4 regions of the Luteibacter sp. ME-Dv--P-043b genome follow, and region 1 is predicted to be linked to each of the others. Evidence: predicted binding sites of a transcription regulator. Region 1 holds the regulator's gene; each other region holds the start of a gene.

Region 1 (5,351 bases):
GGGATCGGCCAGGGCCTCGACCACGGTGCGGTCGATGTCGGTGTCCTCGCCTTCCGTGACCAGCTCGATTTCCTTGCCGAGCTGGCGGGCAAGGTCGCGAACGATGCGCGGAAAACGGGAAAACAGCTTGCCGACCGGTTGCATGCGCATGCGCAGCACGGCGTTCTGCAGGTCTTCGGCGACGCGCTCCAGCTCGCCGATGGCGCGCTCCATCGGATCGTTGCCGCCGCGCGGCGCCAGGCTGGTGAGGCGGTTGCGCACCAGCACCAGTTCGCCCGCCGCGTCGACCAGGCTGTCCAGGCGGTGGGTGTCCACACGCACGGTGGTGTCGGCGGTGGAAGAAGCGCGCTTCTCCGCGCTGGCGGCCGGGGCAGGAGCCGGGGCAGACGCGACGGGTGAAGCTGCGGCAGGCGCAGCGGCAACCGGCACCGCAACGGAGGGAACCGCAACGGCGACGGGAGCCGTCGGCGGCACGATCGCGCCCGGTGCGGCCGCACCGTGCAGGGAATCCAGCAGCGCCTCGAACTCGTCGTCGCTGATGGCGTCGTTGTTCGCCACGGGCGCCGGGGCCACGGCAACGACCGGGGCGGGCGGCGGCGGAGCGGACGCACCCTCGGCGCCGGGCGCACCGGTGCCGTAGAGCGAGTCGAGCAGGGCTTCGAATTCGTCGTCGTTGATCGTGCCCGACGGTGCCGCCGGCGTGCGATCGGTGCGGGCGGCGTCGAGCATCGCCTCGAACTCGTCCTCGATCGGGTCGTACGGCTTCTGCGGGCCGGGGGCTGCCGCGGTCGCCGTCGACGTGGCGGCCGCCGAGATCGGCACGGCAAGCGCCACCGGCGGCGCAGACACGGCGCGACCGGGGATCAGCAGGCGATCGAGCAGCGAACGCGGTGCGGGCTCGATCGGCACGCCGCCGTCGGCGGCACGCATCATGTCGTTGAGCAGGTCGAGCGATTCGAGCAGCGCGTCCATATAGGCGGCGTGCAGCACGATCACCCCGTTGCGGGCCTCGTTGAGCAGATCCTCGCCACGATGGCACAGCTCGACCATGGCGTTGAGGCCAAGGAAGCCCGCCCCGCCTTTCACCGTGTGGAAGGCACGGAACACCGCGTTAAGCAGCTCCACGTCGTGCGGAGAGGCTTCGAGATCCACGAGCTGTTCGCCCAGGCTCTCGAGCAATTCGCGCGCTTCGATCAGGAAGACATTGAGCAGCTCGTTGTCCAGCTCCACGCTCATAGGGTACTCAGAAACCGAATTCGCTGAGGAGCCGGTCCACTTCGTCCTGGCTGACCTTCTCGGCGGCCGGCGCATTACCGCCCGCGAGCGAACCGGTGAGTCGGACCAGCTCGACGAGCGAGGATTCGACCTTGGCCATGAAGGCCTCGACCTGGGCCACACGCTGACCGGAAAGATCCTGCCAGGACTGCGCCTCGACCATCTCGCCCAGCCCGATATCGCAGCTTTGCGCGAAGTCGCCGACACGCACGGCCAGTGCCGTGGCGTGGGTGCCGAACGCCGGATCGGCGTGATCCAGCACCAGAATCTCATCGGCCTGCTTGGCCAGCGCCTGAGCCTGCGGACGCAGCTTCTCGCTGAAGTCCAGCGTGCGATGGGCCGCCGTGGAGCTCATTTCCAGCACATCACGCAGATGCTTGCGCGCATCGCTCATGTTGCCCGGCACGCCATCGGTGGAGATGTCGGAGGCCAGGCGACGCGCGGATTCGTGCAGGTCGCGTGCGAGGTGGCCCAGCGCCAGGAACAGGTGCTGCTCGCGGCTGCGGATCAGGTCGTCGAGCGCTTTCTCGAACGCCGCCGAGTCGTCGGCATCGAGCAGTTCACGCAACTGGGGGGCCACGTCCTGGCCGGGGGAAAGCATCGTGTTCATCGTCATTCCCTCAGCCCGCTGCCGCGGCAAGTCGTTCGAATATCTTGTCGAGCTTTTCCTTCAGCGTCACCGCCGTGAAGGGCTTGACCACGTAACCGTTCACGCCGCTCTGCGCGGCGGCGATGATCTGGTCGCGGTTGTTTTCCGCGGTGACCATCAACACGGGCATGGACTTCAACGCCGCATCCGCGCGAATGGCGCGAAGCAGGTCGATGCCCGTCATGTTGGGCATGTTCCAGTCGGTAACGACCAGGTCGATGGGCTGCGCGCGCAGCAGCGCGAGCGCCGCGTTGCCGTCTTCGGCCTCCTGGATGAGCGTGTTGGTGAAACCCAACTCGACCAGGAGGTTCCTGACGATGCGCCGCATGGTGGAAAAATCGTCCACCACGAGGATCTTCATGTTCTTGTCCAAAACTGCTCTCCGCCTCGTACGCTTTTTTCTTTACCGGCGACGGCACCGCGATGCCGTCACTGCTTGTCTTTCCAACCCGACATGCGTGCGCGGAGGCGAATCAGGGCCTGGCCATGGATCTGGCACACCCGCGACTCGCTCACACCCAGCACCGCACCGATTTCCTTCAGGTTGAGCTCTTCATCGTAGTACAGGGACATGACCAGCTTCTCGCGTTCCGGCAACCCGTCGATCGAATGGGCCAACGCGTCGCGCAGGCCGTTCTTCTCGAAGTTGCCTTCCGGACCGGCGGCGTCCGGGTCCGCCACGTCGATCGCCGCGCCTTCGTCGCCTTCCGGCGCCGTCAGGCTGAGCAACCGCGCGCTCGCCGCGTCGGCCAGGATCTGGTTGTACTCCATGGCGTCGATGCCCAGCCGCTTCATCACTTCCGCGTCTTCGGCGTCGCCACCCGTCTCGTTCTCGATCTGTCTCGTTACCTCCGCCACCTCGCGCAGCTTCCGATGGACGGAGCGCGGGGTCCAGTCCGTCTTGCGCAGTTCGTCCAGCATGGCGCCACGAATGCGGATTCCCGCATAGGTCTCGAAGCTGGCCGCGCGAGTCGGCGAGTAATTCCTCGCCGCCTCCAGCAGCCCGATCATCCCGGCCTGCATCAGGTCGTTCGCATCCACGCTCGGCGGCAGGCGACCCATCAGGTGATAGGCGATCCGGCGCACCAGCGGGGCATGCGTCCTGACCAGCTGGTCGGCCGAAACCTTTGTTACTTCAAGGTATTCGCTTGCAACACTCACAGTGGCAGCCCTCCCCCCATGTGGTTCCGTTCGGCGAAAAAGCCGATGCGGCCCTGCACCCGGGGTTCGGGTTCACCCCATGTATCGACCGACCGGGCAAGATTCTTGAATCCCACGGCCGAACGGCTGCTCGGCCAGGCGTCGACCACGGCCGACTGGCGGCGGATGGCCTGTCGCAGGTACTCGTCGTGCGGCACCATGCCCATGAAGTCCAGGGACACGTCCAGGAAGCGATTGGTCACGCGGGCCAGCTTCTCGAACAGCTGGCGGCCTTCCTGGGCGTGGCGGACCATGTTGGCCACGATGCGGAAGCGGTTGACGTCGAATTCGCGGCTCATCACCTTGATCAGCGCGTAGGCGTCGGTCAGCGAGGCCGGCTCGTCGCAGACCACCACCACCACCTCGTCCGACGCGGCGGCGAACATCGAGACGCTGTCGGAGATGCCGGCCGCGGTGTCGACGATCAGGTATTCGGGGGCCACGGGGTATTCGTCGAACGCGCGGATCACCGCGGCGTGCTCGATGTTCGGCAGCTGCGCCATGCGGCGCGCGCCCGAGGTGGCGGGGATCACCTTCAAGCCGTGGTTGGCATGGAGGATCAGGTCCTCGATGCGGCACTCGCCCTCGAGCATGTGACCCAGGTGGCGCGTGGGCTGCAGGCCGAGGAGCACGTCGATGTTGGCCATGGCCAGGTCCGCGTCCAGCAGGACCACGTCGCGCCCGCCCATGGACAGCGCCATGCCCAGGTTGACCGCCACCGTGGTCTTGCCCACGCCGCCCTTGCCGCCCGCGATCGCGATGCTGCGGGTCGGGCGACGGTCGGCAAGCCAGTTGAGTCCGGCGGCCTGGGTGGAATCGACGTGTGTGCTCATGAAGGAATTCACTGCCGTGAAAGGGTGTGCGGATGCGGATGCCGTAGTCACGTTACTTCAGTTCCGGGGTCAGGCGAGGGCGGGCGTGGCGGCGAAGCCGAAACGGTCGGCGAGGATCGCGTCGTCCGGTACGTCGTTGCGCTGCCTGACCAGTTGGGCCGCAAGGCAGACGAGCTTGCGCGCGTCCGCCGAGGCGATGTCTTCCGGCACGCGCTGGCCGTCGGTGGTGTAGTCCAGCGGCATGCCGTGCCGGATGACGGCCGAGAGGGCGCCACCGATCAGCGGCGCCTCGTCGAGCTTGGTCAGGATCGCGGCCTGCGGGGACAGCGGCGCGTAGGCGCGCACGGCGTTGTCGATCGCCTGCGCCTGGGCGTTCGCCGCGAGCACCAGGCACACGCGTACTTCGGTCATCGCGCGCAGCGTTTCGAACTGCTGCTGCAGCTTGGGGTCATTGCCGGCCAGGCCGGCGGTGTCGATCAGCACCGTGTGCTTGCCGCGCAACTGCAGCAGCACGTTGCGCAGGCTCTGCGCGTCGTGGGCGTTGTAGACACGCACGCCCAGCAGGCGGCCGTAATGTTCAAGCTGCGCGCCGGCACCGATGCGGTACTGGTCGGCGCTGATCAGGGCGACGTTGGATGCGCCGTGACGCAGCACCGCACGGGCGGCCAGCTTGGCGATGGTGGTGGTCTTGCCCACGCCGGTGGTGCCGACCAGTGCGGTGACCGCGCTGCCGGCCGTGTCGGCGTTGCGCCCGCTGGTGCGGATGTTGCGCGAGAGGATGCCCAGCGGCAGGTAACGGGCCTGCTCCGGGGTCATGCCCGGCGGCAGTTCGGCACACAGCGCGCGGGCCACGTCGCCGTCGATACCAAGACGGGTCATCTCGCGCAGCACGCGGGCACGCAGCGGCTGCTCGCGGTCCATCTGGTTCCAGGCCAGCGTCGACAGCTGCACTTCCAGCATCTCGCGCAGGTTGTTGATCTCGGCGCGCACGCCGTTGACGGCGGCGTCGTTGTTCGCGGCGTGCGGACCGGTCGTGGCGGCGCGCACCACGTCGGCGACGCTGGCGGCCAGCGCGGCGCTGGACTGGCGCTGCGGCGCATTCGGATGCAGGCCCTGCGGCGCCATCGTGGAGGCCGGTGCCGGACCGCCGCGCACGACGCGCTCGACGGCGGCGGCGGTCGCGGCCTTGGCCTGATCGATGCGGGCGGCGAAGTCGTGTTCGCGACGCGCCCGCACCGGGGTTTCCTCGCGTGCCGTCTCGCGCGCCGCCGGCGTTTCGCCACCGAAGCCCGCTTCACGCACCAGCGCTTCGTCGTAGTCCAGCGCGGCGATGATCTCGATGCCGTCGTCGAGGCGACGCGTCGACAGGATCACGGCGTCCGGACCCTGCTCGT
Region 2 (5,351 bases), on a different contig from region 1:
GCCAGGGCAGCAACGGGCCCCGCATCGCCGAGGCGCTGGAGGCGGCGGGCGTGGCGCAGGTGCATCGTGAGGCCGATCTTTCCGCCGCTGTCGCGGCTGCACGCAGGGTGCTCGACGGCGATGGGGTGGTGTTGCTTTCGCCCGGTGCACCCAGCTTCGACCAGTTCCGCGACTACGCGGAACGGGGCAAGCGGTTTGCCGCATGGGCTGGCTTCGACACGGAAGACGCCACTCTCAAGGGGTTGGGCGTGCTTTGACCGGTCAGTCCGTGGTCGCCGCCAGCAAGGTGCCGACCACCGCGGCAAGGGCGGCATAGAGCTCCGGCGGCACGTCGTCGCGCAGGCGCACCGCCGCCAGCAACGTGGCGACCTGCGGGTCGAGGTGCGGGGCGAGGCCCATGGCCTGTGCACGTTCCAGCATTGCTTTAACCCCCTCGGCATCCACGCGCTCGTTCTTGCCGCTGCTGGTCGGGGTGGCGAGCCGCAGCGTGACGCTGCGTCGCGGTGAAGGCAGGGCCTGGCTCATGCGCGCGCTTCGAGAAGGACAGCGCTATAAGCGCTGGTGGGCACGGGCAGGCCGTGTATGCAGGAGAAATGGTCGAGCTGGAGGCCGCTCTTTTCCATCGTGCGACGCAGGGGAACGAATTCGTTTTCGAGGCGTGCGGCCGTCGGCCCGTGGTCTGCCCATAGGCGTACGGACACCCGCGGGGCGCGAAGCTGGATTTCGCCCTGCACCGCGCCGAGGGTCGGTGGGTCGATGGCGAAGCCGATGGTCCACAGACCTTCCGGCTCGCCCGGGCCGGCCTTGCCTTCCTCGATGCGTAGCTGGAGCACGTCATAGCCGCGCACGCCGGCCAGGGGTACCTCCACCATCCACACGCCGGCCTGGGGATGCGACTCGAGCTGGGCGATTTCCACACGCGACAGCGCGGCGCGGGTATCCGTGCGCAGCTGGCTGACCAGGGTGTCGACGTCGTCTTCGGTGATGGCCAGGTCGTCGGCGCGCGCCTGTGCCACCAGCGCGCGCTGTGCGAGCGGCGGAGGCGTGTCGCTGAGCGGACGGGGCAAGGCACCGAGGGGGCCTTTACCGGTACCCGTGGAGAACGTCCCGCCCATGCCGGCGGCAAGGCCGGGCGCACGGGTCGCTGGCAGGTCGGCCAGCACCCGGCGCAGCACCATCAGCGCGGCCTTGAAGTCGTCGGACGCCGGCAGTTCGGCATGCGGTTCGGCCAACTGGGACTCCAGGAAGACGCCGCTACGGGCGATGGCTTCCTTCATGCCCGTCGGCGTGCCGACATCGTCCGGGCGGCTGATCGAGGCTTCCAGCGTGGCGAGGGCCGCCCGTAGCGGTGCGGGAAGCGACCGCGCGACCGGGCTGCGGGCCAGCGCGGCCAGCGCGCCGAGCAGCGGGGCATAGCCGTTCTGTTGCGGAAGGCGCTCGCGCAGGCCCTGCAAGGCCACGCGTTCGTCGATCGGCGCGAGCACCACTTCCAGTTGTGGCTGCGTGCCCTGGGTGAGTACCCGCACCTGGAACTGCGAAGGCAGCTGCGTACCGGTCGTATCGGCTTCGACCGTCATGCCACCGATGTCCAGCAGCAGCTTGCCTATGTCGTTCTGGCCGATCACCCGCGCCGTGAGCAACGTGCCCACCCGCCATGCGTCGGCGGCGGCGGTGGTGCCCGCAGCCGCGCCGGCCCAGAGCTGGGCGGCGACACTGGTCGGCTGGATGATCAAGGGCAGTTACTCCCGGGGGCTGTGCGAACCCCGGTCTGGGCTCGCTCCTGTGGTGAGGGGATCGGCGGAAACTCGCGAAACTTTAGGAACATGCCGACACGGCGTGGCGCTTAAACGGCAGTAGCCACTCCCGTTACACTAGGGGAATGACCCAGCTCCCCTTCGACCTTCTCGCCACCGACGGCGCGGCGCGGCGCGGCCGTCTCCGCTTCGGCCGTGGCACCGTGGAAACCCCGGCCTTCATGCCGGTGGGTACCTACGGCTCCGTCAAGGCCATGACCCCGCGCGATGTGCTCGACACCGGCGCGGAAATCATCCTCGGCAACACCTTCCACCTGTTCCTGCGCCCCGGTCTGGAGATCGTCGGGGAGTTCGGCGGGCTGCACCGGTTCATCGGCTGGGACAAGCCTATCCTGACCGATTCCGGCGGCTTCCAGGTGTTCTCCCTGGCGCATAAGCGGAAGATCACGGAGGAAGGGGTGACCTTCGCCTCGCCCGTGGACGGCTCCAAGGTGTTCCTCTCGCCCGAGGAATCGATGCGTATCCAGAAGGTGCTGGATTCGGACATCGCGATGATCTTCGACGAGTGCACGCCCTACCCGGCCACGGAAAAGGTCGCCTCGGACTCCATGGAGCTCAGCTTGCGCTGGGCGGAGCGCTCGCGGCAGGCCTTCGACGACCTGCGTAACCCCAACGCGCTGTTCGGCATCGTCCAGGGCAGCACCTACGAAAACCTGCGGCAGCGCTCGGCGTCCCGCCTGATCGAGATCGGCTTCGACGGTTACGCTATCGGTGGCCTGGCCGTCGGCGAGCCCGAGGCTGAGCGCAATCACACCCTCGACCTGACCCTGCCGATGCTGCCCAGGGACCGCCCGCGTTACCTGATGGGCGTCGGCCGGCCGGAGGACATCGTCGAGGCCGTCCGCCGGGGCATCGACATGTTCGACTGCGTCATGCCCACCCGCAATGCCCGCAACGGGTTCCTGTTCACCCATGAAGGCACCCTGCGCATCCGCAACGCGAAGTTCGCCGCGGACACGCGCGTGATCGAGGAAGGCTGCGACTGCTACGCCTGCGCCAACGGCTTCTCCCGCGCCTACCTGCGCCACCTGGACCGCTGCAACGAGATCCTGGGCAGCCAGCTGGCCACGATGCACAACCTGCGCCACTACCAGCGTCTGATGGCTGGACTGCGCGGCGCGATCGAGGCGGGCACGCTGGACGACTTCGTGGCGGCGTTCTACGCGGCCCGGCAGAAGGCGGTCGTCGACGGTTGACCCTTCCCGGGCCGCGGCTACAGGCCGCCCCGCGACCCCACGGTCGGCGCGGTACATAAGCGCCGGGGGCGTGGCATAATCCACGATCTTTTTACGTGAGCAGCCGCTTTTCCTTGGCTGTTCCATGACTTGCGAGAATCTGCATGAGCCTTCCGATGTTCGCCGCCGTTGCCCAGGCCACCGCTCCCGCCGCCGGCGCCTCCCAGGGCGCGCTGGGCTTTTCGCCGCTGATCATGATGGCGGTGCTGTTCGGCATCTTCTATTTCATGATGATCCGCCCGCAGATGAAGCGGCAGAAAGAGCACCGCGCGCTGCTCGAAGCCCTGTCCAAGGGCGACGAGGTAGTGATGAGCGGCGGTATGGCCGGTCGCATCGAGGACGTGGGCGAGGCGTTCGTGCGGGTGGAAATCGCCCCGGGCACGGTCGTCCAGGTCCAGAAGAGCGCCATCACCCAGGTGCTGCCCAAGGGCAGCCTCAAGAAGTCCTGAGCTTCTTCGCATCGCGTCAGCTGCGGCCGGCACCCGGCCGCCTCCATGGAATGTAAGGCATGAGTGATTTTCCACGCTGGAAGTACGCACTGGTCGTGATCGTGTTGCTGTTCGGCATCGTCTACGCGCTGCCCAACGTCTTCCCGCCACAGCCGGCCGTGCAGATCTCGGGCAACCGCGGCAACGCCGTCGATGCCGGTCTGAAGACCCGGGTCGAGGGCATCCTGGCCGCCGCGAAGGCACCTGCCGCAAGCGTCGACGTGGCCGGCTCCGACAAGGGCGAGCGCCTGCTGGCGCGCTTCAACGATGCCGATTCGCAGGCGCGGGCTTCCGATGCGTTGCGCGGCGCGCTGGGTGACGACTACACGGTGGCGCTGAACCTGGCCTCCACCGTGCCTGCCTGGCTGCGCTCGATCAACGCGTTCTCGATGCCGCTGGGCCTCGATCTGCAGGGCGGCGTTCACTTCCTCATGGAAGTCGACGAAAACGCCGTGATCGACAACCAGGAAACCCGCTACGCGGACGACATCCGCTCCATGCTGCGCGACAAGAAGATCTCCTACGACGCGGTGTCACGCAATCCGCGCGGCCAGGGTGTCGGCGTGGTGCTGCGTAGCGATGCCGACCGCCAGGCGGCCGCCAGCGCCATCAGTGCCGAGTTCACCGACCTGACGGTCACCGACGGCCCCTCGACGGGCAATCGCTTCACGCTCAATGCGGTGGTCAAGCCCACCCGCCTGCGCGAACTGGCGCAGAGCGCCATCACCCAGAACGTGACGACGCTGCGCCAGCGTGTGAACGAGCTGGGCGTGTCCGAGCCGCTGATCCAGCAGCAGGGTGAGAACAAGATCATCGTGGAACTGGCCGGCGTGCAGGACACCGCGGAAGCCAAGCGCCTGATCGGTGCCACGGCTACCCTGGAATACCGTGCCGGCCTGTATACGCCGCAGCAGGCCATGGATGCCGCGCGCAGCGGCAGCGTGCCGCCGGATGCCAAGCTGTATTACGGTCGCGACCGCCGCCCCTACCTGCTCAGCAAGACGGTGATCGCCACGGGCGACCAGCTGACCTCGGCCGTGTCCGGCCGCGACCAGCAGAACGGCACGCCCAATGTCAGCGTTACGCTGAACAGCGCGGCCGCCCGCAAGATGCAGGATTTCACCAACGGCAATGTCGGCAAGCCGATGGCCGTGCTCTACATCACGCGTACCAACGACATCAAGATGGTTGACGGCAAGGAGATCAAGACGCCCAAGACCACCGAGGAAGTCATCAACTACGCCAACATCAGCTCGCCGTTCGGCAAGCAGTTCTCGACCAACGGCCTGCCCAGCGACGCCGAGGCCTCCGACCTCGCGCTGCTGCTGCGCGGCGGCTCGCTGGCAGCCCCGGTGGATATCGTGGGCGAAAGCGTGATCGGCCCCAGCCTGGGCAAGGACAACATCGACAAGGGCTTCAAGGCGGTGATGCTCGGCCTCGGCTTGGTGCTGATCGCCGCGGCCATCTACTACAAGCTGTTCGGCCTGGTCGCCGACATCGCGCTGTTCTTCAACCTCGTGCTGCTCATCGCGGTCATGTCGCTGATCCACGTGACCCTGACCATGCCCGGCATCGCCGGTATCGTGCTCACCCTGGGCATGGCGATCGACGCCAACGTGCTGATCTGCGAACGCATCCGCGAGGAATTGCGCAACGGCTCGTCGCCGCTGGCGGCCATCCGCACCGGTTACGACAAGGCCTGGGCGACCATCCTCGACGCCAACGTCACCCACCTGCTCGCCGCGCTCGGTCTGATGACCATGGGCTCGGGTCCGATCAAGGGCTTCGGTGTCACCCTCTTCATCGGTATCCTG
Region 3 (5,351 bases), on a different contig from region 1:
GCCAGATGATCCGCGAAGCCTGCCAGGGCCTCCGCTATGCGGTGGAACTGGCGTCGCGCGACCCGGCCGGCCTCGATCGCCGCTGGCTGGATACCACGCCGCTGATGCGCTGCATCGACCAGCTCCGTGTGCGCCGCCCGGATGTATCGATCGATGGGATCCGCGGCGCCGGCGAGCGCTTCACCTCGATGGCCTCGCAGTTCGCCATCACGCTGGGCGAAGGTCGCCATGCCGACGCCAGCCACATGGTTGCCGGGCTCAACAAGGAACTGGATACCGTGATCCAGGGCCTGTCCGCTGCCCTCGCGGAGCGCGCTGCGTGATCCGTCGCGCCCTGCCCTGCGGGATCGCCCTGGCGACCCTGTGCGGCTGGCCGCTCGCCGCGGCGGCGGCACAGCCGATCGACGCGGTGAGCCAGGCCGCGGTGACCTGGCTGCAGACCCACCGCGCGCTGCCCGGCACCCGCATGGTGCTGGAGGCCGCGCCGCTGGACAGCCGGCTGCGCCTGGCCGACTGCCCATCACCCCTGGATGCCTCCCTGCCGGGCAATCGCCCGTTGAACGCGCGCGTCAGTGTCACCGTGCGCTGCCCGGTGCCGGGTGGCTGGACGGTGCGGGTGCCCGTGATGGTCAAGCTCTTCGCCCCGGTACTCGTCAGCAGCCATCCGCTGGCACGCGGCGACGGGCTGGGCGCTACCGATGTCCATACGGAAGAACGCGACGTCGCTACGCTGGCCTATGGCTATATCGCCGACCTGGAGCAGGCCGGTGGACGGGCCCTGGCGCGCCCGGTCAACGCCGGCACCGTGCTGACGCCGGGCATGCTGGCCGGCCGCCAGGCCGTACGCATCGGCGACGCCGTCAGTATGGAGGCCAGCGTCGAGGGCGTGGTCATCCGTGCCGAGGGCGTGGCCATGGGGGCCGGGGACACCGGCTCGCGGCTGAAGGTGCGCAACGCCTCGTCGGGCAAGGTGCTGGATGCCGTGGTGCGGGGACCGGGCTTGGTCGCGGTGCTACCCTGAGCAAAAGCCCGACCGCGTCACATTTCCGACACCGCGCCAGTTAAAGTTCTCCGACGGACCGCCGATAAGGATCTTGAGGGACAACAGATCCGAGGAAAAACCATGACCAACACCATCAAGCCAGGTATTCCTAACCAGCAGCCGGCGGTGCAGCTCCGCACCCAGAACGCCGCCACGGGTTCGGCCGCCCCGACGCAGAACGCCAGCCCGGTTCGTCCGAGCGGTGACAGCGTCAGGATCACGGACTCGGCCAAGGCGCTGGATGCCGCCAGTCGCGGCGACGGCATCGACGCCAAGCGCGTCGACGAGATCCGCTCGCGTCTCGCCGAGGGCAGCTACAAGCCCGACGCCCAGGCCATCGCCAGCAAGTTTCTTGCGATGGAAGGCCAGATCGGAGGCGCCAGCAGCGCATGAGCCCGACGCCCGCCTCCGACTTCGACGTGGCGCTAGGCGCCGTCATGGGCGACCTCGCCCGTGACGTCGATGCGCTGCACGCCAGCCTGATCGATGAGCGCATGGCGCTCGACCAGGCGAACATGCCCGCGTTGGAAGTCGCCGGACGGACCAAGAGCCGCCTGCTGGACCACATCGAGAAACTCGATGTCGAGCGCCGCCAGATCAGCGACGCCGCCGGTATCGACAGCCTGCACGACCCCCGCTGGTCGCCGACCATCGAGCGCCTGCTCGAGTGCCGTCGGCTCAACGACGTCAACGGCCGCATCGTGGCACAGCGCATGGCCCATGTTCGCCAGGCCCTGGCCCTGCTGGCCGGCGATGCGCCCGGCGGCTCGACCTACGGCCCCACCGGCGCGACAAAAGTAAGACTTCGTTCCGGGATGCTGGCCCAGGCCTGACACCCCGGCACACGCGATACCGCGGGTTCACCACACGGCGTACGAGACAGTCATGGCAGCATCCCCCCAGCCGATAGCGGTGAACGACGATGGCATCCTGCCTATCGTCCGCGTGCCCATTCTGGACAAGAAGCAGTCGCTGTTCGCCTACGAGCTGATCTTCCCGCGGCCTGCCGGCACCGACATCGAGACGGCTGCCATCGCGCATACGCAGGCCACGCTCAGCGCCATCGCCGACGGCAGCCTCAAGCGCCTGGTGCGCGACAACCGCGCCTTCCTGCACATGTCGCGCTCGCTGCTGCTGGAGCATGCCGACATCCTGCGTCACAACGCGCGCCTGGGTGCCAGTATCGGCGCCGATGTGGGCAGCGACGACGCCCTGCTGACCAAGCTGCGTGAGCTGAAAAGCCACGGCTGCCTGTTCATGCTCGAGGATTTCAACCTCCCCGCCGACCCGGAACACCGTGCCGGCGTGGATGCCCTGCTGCGTATCGTCCAGTTCGCCAAGATCGCGGTGGACCACCGACACCCGGTGGCAGCGCGGGCGCACATGGACTACGTGCATGCGTTCGGCGTCAAGGTCATCGTCACCGGAGTCGACACCCACGAGAACTTCGTCGACTACGCCGAACAGGACGTCGACGGTTTCCAGGGCAAGTACCTGCTTCGTCCGGAGCGGGTGGACATGCCGCGACTGACGCCCAGCAAGCTGGGTGTGCTGCGCCTGATGGGCGCCTTGCAAGACCCGGAAAACGGCCCCGTCGAGATGGGCAAGATCGTCCGCGACGATGCCATCCTCAGCTACAAGCTGCTGGGCTGCGTCAACTCCGCCTACTTCGCCCTGCCCCGCCAGCTGAAATCGGTGGAACAGGCCGCCGTGTTCTTCGGCGTCAACCGCATGCGCAACTGGATCTTCACCATGGCCGTTTCGGGCATGGACGAGCGTCCGCCCGAGCTGCTGCGACTGGCCCTGGTGCGCGCGCACATGTGCGAAAAACTGGCCCGAAGCATCAAGCCCGAATTGCAGGAGATGGCCTTTACCGCCGGCCTGTTCTCGCTGCTGGATACCTTGATGAACGCGTCGATGGCCTATGTGCTGGAGCACCTGCCCCTGGCCATCGAGATCCGCGAGGCGCTGCTGGACGGTACCGGGCCTTTCGCCACCATCCTCGACCAGGTGCGCCACTGGGAACAGGGCGAGGTGGAAAGCGAAGACGCGCTACGCGAGCAGCATGTGACCGCCATGGCCACCATGTATGTCGAGGCGACCAGCTGGGCGGATCACGTCTACGCGTTCGCGGACGGCTCCGCCACCGCCGAGGCCTGATCGCCGGCTCAGAGTGTCGCCGGCGCGATCAGGTGGATCACCACGTACTGCCAGATCAGCATCGCCGCCATGGCGAGGATCACCAGCAGGGTCAGCCCCGCGCCGATGGCACGCCCCGCCGAGACGCCCGGGGTCTGCGAGAGCCCGATCGCATGCAGCACGCGGGCAACCACCAGCACGATGCCGAACACGTGCAACAGCATCGGCAGGGTCTGGTTGAGCTCCAGCACCAGCAGCAGGATCAGCGCCAGCGGCACGTACTCGGCGGCGTTGCCATGGGCACGCGCCGCACACGCCACGGCGCGGTTGCCACCATCGCCCAGCCCGATGCTGGTGCGCCGGCGCAGCCGTATCACCCGAATGGCGAGTCCCATCATCAGCAGCGCAACCAGCGCCGCATACAATCCCGTGATACGCATGCCTTGTCTTCCCAGGTCAGTTCGATGCCGGTGAGGTTTGTTGCTGCACACGCCAGATGGCCAGCCCCGCCCCCAGTACGGCGACGAGCAACCATACGCTGGCAGCCATCGCGTCGCCAGCCATCCACATCACACCGGCCACGGACGCGACGATAACGGCCCCGGTACCGGCGGCGAAAAGCACGTCGCGGCGCAGGCGACTGGTGCAGGCAAGCAGCAGCGCGCCCAGCGAGGCGGCGAGGAAAGCGGCCAGGCGCACCCAGGTCACGCCGCCCGGCGCCTGCGGGAGCACGGGCATGACGTCGAGCAGGCTGCGGACGCCCACCTGCACGTCGAACCCGGCATCCCCTTCCCTCACCGGCGTACCGGGCACCAGGGTGTCGCCATCGATGCGGGCCAGCACGGTCATCGACTGCACGGGCACGGCTTCCCAGGAGATGCGCAGGTCGCCCAGGCGCGGGTTGTCCGGCCTGGCGCTGGTGACCAGCGCATCGCCGGCGCGCTGGAAGGTGGCGGCGAAATTGGCCGGCAGCTTCTTCTCGTCCGGCGCGACATCGACGCGACCGGGGAACGCCCGCAGGATGGGCGTGGACAGCCGGAAATGACCGAGCCTGACCTCGCCCGCCTCGAACTGACGCCCCTGGATCGGGAAGGCGCCTGGGTTGACGTGCCCCGCCGGCTTGGCGAACGCCGAGGCATCGATCGGGCGATCGACCCAGTCCACCTCGTAGTGCGTGACCCCACCGACCGTGATCTCACGCCACTGGTACATCTCCACATGGCGCACGAGCACGGTGGACTCGACACGTACGTTGAAGTCCGCATCGCGCGGCGCATCGATGATCTTAGGGACACCGGTGACCCGGGTCAGCGATCCGTATTGCCCCGCGGAGGGTCGCCCGTTCGCGCCCAGGTCGAGTACTGCCGCGCCGCCGTGGCGGGCGACGGCGGTGCCGTAATCCATGACACGCCGTTCGTTCCAGGCGATCAGACCCAGCCCTACCAGGAGCAACGCCGCACCGGCCAGCCGTGACGCCCAGGCCAGGCCGGTGTGTTTCATCGTGTGTCTGGACCGCATCCCGATTCCCGTATCGCACCCGGCTGGCTATCGACGCCGGCAAGTCTCTCCAGCATATCGGCCGCGAGGTAGCGGCCTTTATCGTCTTTTACAGGCGTGGCTGCGGCGCAGTGTTCGTCGTGAGTGAAAAACAGTTTCACCCCGCGCGCGATCTTGTCGTCGAGGAAGGCCTTCTTCTCATCGATCAGCTTCTCGGGCCAGCGGTCGTAGCCCATGGTCACCGGCACATGCACCCACGCCGTGCCCGGGATCAGGTCGGCGCAGAAAGCCACGCCGCCCACTTCAGCCAGCATCAGTCCCGGTGTGTGTCCTTCGGAAAACTCGAAGCGCACGGCCTCGCCCAACGAAGTCGCGACACCCGGCTCGACCAGCTCGAGCCGGCCGCTCTCGTCGAGCAACCGCACGATGTCCGGAATGAACGAGGCACGATCGCGCGGATGCGGATCGGTCGCGCGGGCCCAGTGCGCGGCACCGACAAGGAAGCGCGCGTTGGGAAACAGCAGCCGTGCCGGCTCGCCATCCGCCCAGGGCGCCAGCAGCCCGCCGGCATGATCGAAGTGCAGATGCGACAGCACCACCACGTCGATGTCCTCGTGGCGGAAGCCGGCCTCGGCTAACGACTCCAGCAGCACGTGCCGGTCTTCCATCACGC
Region 4 (5,351 bases), on a different contig from region 1:
GCTTTGCAGGGCGTTTTCATCTTTGATGCCCAGTGAGGCCATCTTCGCCTGCACGGCGGGCGACTGTTTCCACTGGTCCTTGACCGCTTCGTCGCCGCCCAGGTGGATGTACGTGGACGGGAACAACGCCATCACCTCGTCGAGCACGTTCTCGATGAAGGTAAAGCTCTTGTCGTCCACGTTGTAGAGGTAGGGATTGACACCCCAGTCCACGGAAACCGCGGGGTGCTCGCCGGTGACACCGACCAGTTCGGGGTAGGCGGCCACCGCGGCCTGTGCATGGCCGGGCATGTCCAGTTCCGGCACCACCGTAATGTGGCGGGCGGCGGCATAAGCCACCACGTCGCGGATCTGCTCCTGGGTGTAGAAGCCGCCGTAGCGCTCCGGCTCGCCGAACGTGCCCGCGCCCGGCGGCGTTCGCCAGGCGCCCACGTCGGTAAGGCGGGGGTAACGCCTGATCTGGATGCGCCAGCCCTGGTCGTCGCTGAGGTGCCAGTGGAAGACGTTGAGCTTGTGCTCGGCCATGGCGTCGAGCACCTGCTTGACCGCGGCCACATCGTGGAAATGCCGGGCGACGTCGAGCATCAGGCCGCGCCATGCAAAGCGCGGCCAGTCACGGATGGCGACGTCGGGGACGTGTGTCGCACCCTGCTGGCCATCTGCGCTCGCCAGCTGCCAGAGGGTGACCGCACCGTAGAAAAGACCCGCGTCGCCGCGCGAGGCGATCCGGGCGCCGTCGCCGGTAATGTCGAGGGTGTAGCCGTCCGCCTGGGTCACGCGGGTTGCCGGATCGGTACGCAGCACGATCGCGCCATGGGGTGGCTGCCGCGTGGGGATGGGCGTCAGGGACAGGCCGCGGCTGCGTTTCAGTTCGGCGGCGAGGTAGACCGCGGCGGCTTCGGCGCCACGATCGCCGGGCGCATAGGCAATGACGGTATGCGCGTCGATGGCCAGCGAGCCTTCGGTCTGCCGGATGTCGGCGGGCAGGGGAATGAGCGGCAGCGCGTCGGCGTGCGCCAGGCCGCCGGTGCAGGCCAGCGCGGCGGCCAGGGCCAGGCGGCGGCCAAGGTGCCGTGCTGCGGGCTTCCGGCCGTTGCTGCCGACGGTCATCGTGAGCCCACCCGCGAGCCCGCGCGCATCGTGGCCGCGCCCAGCACGCCAAGGTGACCGTGCTCCACCAGCCACACCGGCACGCGCTCCAGGAAAGGTCGCATGACGCCCTTGTTGAAAAAGCGCTCGCGGAACCGGCTGGCCAGGACGACGTCGCTGATCTGGGGAAGGATGCCGCCGGCCAGGAATACGCCACCCTGCGCGCCGTAGAGCATGGCCAGGTCGCCGACGAAACCGCCCAGTACGGCGCAGAAGACGTCCAGCGCGGCATGCGCGGTCGGATCGGTACCGGCCATGCCGGCCGCGCTCACCTCGCCGGGGGTGGCCAGCGGCGCGTCCCGCTCGTCCAGTTCGGCGAGGGCGCGATAGGTGGCCAGCAGGCCGGGTCCCGACAGCAGCGACTCGACCGACACGTAAGGCCGGGTTCGGGCCAGGACGCGCAGAATGGCCGCCTCGCGCTCGTCGCCGGGGGCGAAGGCGATCTGGCCCGCCTCCGTGGGCAATACCGTGGCCTGCCCGTCGCCCGGCAGCAGCACGGCCGAGCCGAGCCCGGTACCCGGTCCCATCACCACGACGGGACCGCGCGTACCACCGGGGATGCCCGGGAGCACGGCGACCGCCTCGGCAGGGTCGATGAACTGGCTGGCGAAGGCCACCGCCTCGAAGTCGTTGACCACCTCCAGCGCGTCGCCCGCCACGGCGCGGATATCGCCGAGCGCCACCGGCCACGGCAGGTTGCTGTTGGCGACCTGGTCATTCAGCACATACCCGGCGATGGCGATGGCGCAGCGCTCCACCCCCAGCGGGGCCAGGTACGCATGGGTCGCCAGGAAATCCTTTAGGATGGCGGCCAGGCTGGGCCATTCGGCGCCGACGTAGCGGCGGTGGCAAAGCAGCTGGACGGCCGCCTGTGCTGGCCCCTGGGGATAGACCAGCGCGACGCGCGCGTGCGTGCCGCCGACATCCGCCGCAAGCACCGGGCGCCGCGCCGACGCGATGTCCGTGACGACCGGCTGGTTGGAGAAGGTTCCCATCATTGACCCCGTGATTGCTGGCGATCGCCGCGTGACGAAAAAGGTCATGCGGCGCGACGATACGGTTCGAGTTTTTTCCGCCATGACAACGTTGTCAATGAATATCATGTTCACTGGTGAAGATGGGTGAATTTCACAATGGTCGGCGGTGGATTTCATAACCGGTGACGCATCGCCTAAAGCTTTCCCCCGTGGGGCCGATAAGCCCATCGAACGACCCCAGGCGATCTGCGCCACGGGGTCCCCATGGTACGGACGATGGCCAAGAAATCCTCCAAAGAAGCCACCAGCTCAGCGCTGGCACTCGATGCCGACCTGCGCATCGCCGCGGCCCCCGCGCTGCGCGATACGCTGTTGGCGGCGCTCGCCAGTGGCGGTCCGGTCGGTATCGACGGTAGCGCGGTGGCCCAGGTCGACACGGCGGCGCTACAGTTGCTTGCCGCGTTTTCCCGCGATGCGCGGGCGGCAGGACGCACCGTCACCTGGACAGGCGTCAGCGATCCCCTCCAGCGCGGCGTCGCCGTGCTGGGTCTCAACAGTCTGATTGAACTGCCGGCCCACGCCGGCGTGAACTGAAGGTGCTTCGATGGCTAAGATTCTTGCGGTAGACGATTCGGCTTCCATGCGCAGCATGGTCGCCTTCACCCTGCGTGGCGCCGGTCACGACGTCGAAGAGGCCGACAACGGCCAGGCGGCGCTCGATTCCGCCGCCGTGCACAAGTTCGACCTGATCCTCGCCGACGTGAACATGCCGGTGATGGACGGCATCTCGATGGTTCGTGAGATCCGCACCCGTCCGGATTACCGCGGCGTGCCCATCCTCATGCTCACCACCGAGTCCAATCCGGAAAAGAAGATGGAAGGCAAGGCCGCCGGTGCCACCGGCTGGCTGGTCAAGCCGTTCGATCCGGAGCAGCTGCTGGCCACCGTCGGCCGCGTTCTCGGCTGATCTTTCCGCAAGTCGCTTCCTTACACGTTCCGGTCATCCAGGGTTCCCCCATGTCCAAAGTCGATCTGGCGCAATTCCACAAGGCGTTCCATGAAGAGAGCCTCGACGGTCTCGACGCCATGGAGCAGGCGCTCCTCGCATTGGACGAGGGTGCCGAAGACCCGGAACTGATCAACGTCGTGTTCCGTGCCGCCCATTCGATCAAGGGCGGTGCGGCCACGTTCGGTTTCACCGACGTCGCGGCATTTACGCACGTGGCCGAAAACCTGATGGATGAGGTCCGCAGTGGCCGCCGTCCGATGGAAAAGGCCGTCGTCGAATTGCTGCTGCGCTCGGGCGATACGGTGCGCGACATGCTGTCCCTGTCGATGGCCGGCCAGCCGGCCGCCACGCCGGAAAGCCAGGCGCTCCTGGCCGAGTTGTCGGCCATGGTCTCGGGCGCCCCGGTGGCGCCGGTGGCGGTCAAGGCCGCCGCACCGGTCGAAGCCATCGAAGGCTGGGACATCGCGTTCCGCCCGTTCGATTACCTGCTCAAGACCGGCAACGATCCGGCACGCATGTTCCGCGAGCTGGAGGCCATGGGCCCGCTCACGGTCACCTGTGACACCAGCAAGCTTCCCGCGCTGGCCGACATGGACGCCGAGTCGTCCTACCTCGGCTGGACGCTGAGCCTGGACGCCGGCGCCAAGCGCGCCGCCGTCGAAGGCGTGTTCGACTGGGTCGACGGCGACTGCGACCTCACGGCCACGCCGCGCCTGTCGGCACCGGTGGCCGCGCCTGTCGTCGAGGCCATCGCGCCGGTTGCGGCCGCCGCGCCACGCGCCGTCCGCGAACCCGCGGTCAACAGCGAATCCAGCTCGGTCCGCGTCGGCATCGAGAAGATCGACGTCCTGATCAACCTGGTCGGCGAGCTGGTCATCACCCAGTCCATGCTCACCCAGTTCAACGACGGCGTGGACGAATCGCAGCTGGAAATGTTCCGCCAGGGCCTGGCCCAGCTGGGTCGGCACACCCGCGAGCTGCAGGAAAGCGTGATGAGCATCCGCATGCTCCCCATCAGCACGGTGTTCAACCGCTTCCCGCGCCTGGTCCGCGACCTCGCCCAGAAGCTGGACAAGAAAGTCGTGCTGGACATGCGCGGCGAAACCACCGAACTCGACAAGACCGTGCTGGAAAAGATCGGCGATCCGCTGGTCCATCTGGTGCGCAACGCGATCGATCACGGCCTGGAGATGCCGGACAAGCGCCTGGCCTCGGGCAAGGGCGACACCGGCACGCTGCGCATGGAAGCTTTCCATCGCGGCGGCTCCATCGTGGTCGAAGTGGCGGACGACGGCGCCGGTCTCAACCGCGACGCCATCGTCGCCAAGGCCGTGTCGCGCGGCATCATCAGCTCTGGCGAGCACCTGTCCGACGACGCCGTGGCCGACCTCATCTTCGAAGCGGGCTTCTCCACCGCCGCCGCCACCACCGACCTGTCGGGCCGTGGCGTGGGCATGGACGTGGTACGCCGCAACGTCATGGACCTGGGCGGCACGGTCAATATCCGTAGCGTGCAGGGCCGGGGCACCACCTTCACCATCACGCTGCCGCTTACGCTCGCGATCATCGACGGCCTGACGGCGGCGGTGGGCGAGGAAACCTACATCGTGCCGCTGGTGTCGATCGTGGAGTCCGTGCAGGTCAAGCCCGATGCGCTGCGCAGCGTGGCTGGTGGCGGCGAGCTGTTCCGCTTCCGCGACCAGTGGCTCCCCATCGTCCGCCTGTTCGACGTATTCAACTGCGAAGGTCAGCGCCGCACCATCGACGAGGGCATCGTCATCGTGGTGGAAGGCGAGGGCAGCCGCATCGGCCTGTTCGTCGACGAATTGATCGGCCAGCAACAGGCGGTCGTCAAGTCGCTCGAGGCGAACTACCGCCGGGTCAGCGGCATCTCCGGCGCCACCATCCTCGCGGATGGCTCGGTCGCCCTGATCGCCGACGTCGCCGGCCTGGTGCGCCTCCAGGCCCGCCGCAAGGCCGCCTGACGCAGGCCGGCACCACGGGGCACACACACCCCGCGGTGCATGTCTGTATGTAGGAGCGCGCGCTCGCGCGCGACATCTTCTCGCGATAACCCCGGAGCTGGCGCGCCAGATCCGGGCTCACGGCCTCAAACCATGTCGCGCGCGCACGCGCGCTCCTACATGCGCCCAGGCGCCCATGCGCCCGACCCGGACGCGCCCGCACCAGACGCGCCCGCACCAGACGCGCCGGTC

What was found. The regulator FliA, encoded in region 1, starts transcription of late flagellar genes. The targets are predictions, from matches to a motif close to TAAAGTTTNNCNNNCNNNGGCCGATAA.
Region 2: a site for FliA is predicted at 1,792-1,818, ahead of QRN34_RS17300 (flagellar hook-length control protein FliK). Genes of this name have one in related genera too.
Region 3: a site for FliA is predicted at 1,063-1,089, ahead of flgM (flagellar biosynthesis anti-sigma factor FlgM). Genes of this name have one in related genera too.
Region 4: a site for FliA is predicted at 2,322-2,348, ahead of QRN34_RS03145 (STAS domain-containing protein). Genes of this name have one in related genera too.

The regions. Positions count from the first base shown of each region.
Region 1 covers NZ_JARVRT010000035.1:7,435-12,785, forward strand. The annotation lists gene QRN34_RS16520 (chemotaxis protein CheA) at 1-1,236, opposite strand, end outside; gene QRN34_RS16525 (protein phosphatase CheZ) at 1,244-1,885, opposite strand; gene cheY (chemotaxis response regulator CheY) at 1,896-2,297, opposite strand; gene QRN34_RS16535 (RNA polymerase sigma factor FliA) at 2,354-3,085, opposite strand; gene QRN34_RS16540 (P-loop NTPase) at 3,082-3,957, opposite strand; gene flhF (flagellar biosynthesis protein FlhF) at 4,027-5,351, opposite strand, start outside.
Region 2 covers NZ_JARVRT010000040.1:5,197-10,547, forward strand. The annotation lists gene murD (UDP-N-acetylmuramoyl-L-alanine--D-glutamate ligase) at 1-257, shown strand, start outside; gene QRN34_RS17295 (flagellar biosynthesis protein) at 262-525, opposite strand; gene QRN34_RS17300 (flagellar hook-length control protein FliK) at 522-1,733, opposite strand; gene tgt (tRNA guanosine(34) transglycosylase Tgt) at 1,880-3,010, shown strand; gene yajC (preprotein translocase subunit YajC) at 3,154-3,498, shown strand; gene secD (protein translocase subunit SecD) at 3,558-5,351, shown strand, end outside.
Region 3 covers NZ_JARVRT010000047.1:26,504-31,854, reverse strand. The annotation lists gene QRN34_RS18925 (methyl-accepting chemotaxis protein) at 1-323, shown strand, start outside; gene flgA (flagellar basal body P-ring formation chaperone FlgA) at 320-1,021, shown strand; gene flgM (flagellar biosynthesis anti-sigma factor FlgM) at 1,124-1,435, shown strand; gene QRN34_RS18910 (flagellar protein FlgN) at 1,432-1,875, shown strand; gene QRN34_RS18905 (HDOD domain-containing protein) at 1,928-3,202, shown strand; gene QRN34_RS18900 (MAPEG family protein) at 3,211-3,621, opposite strand; gene QRN34_RS18895 (TMEM43 family protein) at 3,638-4,699, opposite strand; gene QRN34_RS18890 (MBL fold metallo-hydrolase) at 4,678-5,351, opposite strand, start outside.
Region 4 covers NZ_JARVRT010000005.1:30,542-35,892, forward strand. The annotation lists gene QRN34_RS03135 (family 20 glycosylhydrolase) at 1-1,110, opposite strand, end outside; gene QRN34_RS03140 (glucokinase) at 1,107-2,144, opposite strand; gene QRN34_RS03145 (STAS domain-containing protein) at 2,403-2,720, shown strand; gene QRN34_RS03150 (response regulator) at 2,731-3,093, shown strand; gene QRN34_RS03155 (chemotaxis protein CheA) at 3,144-5,120, shown strand.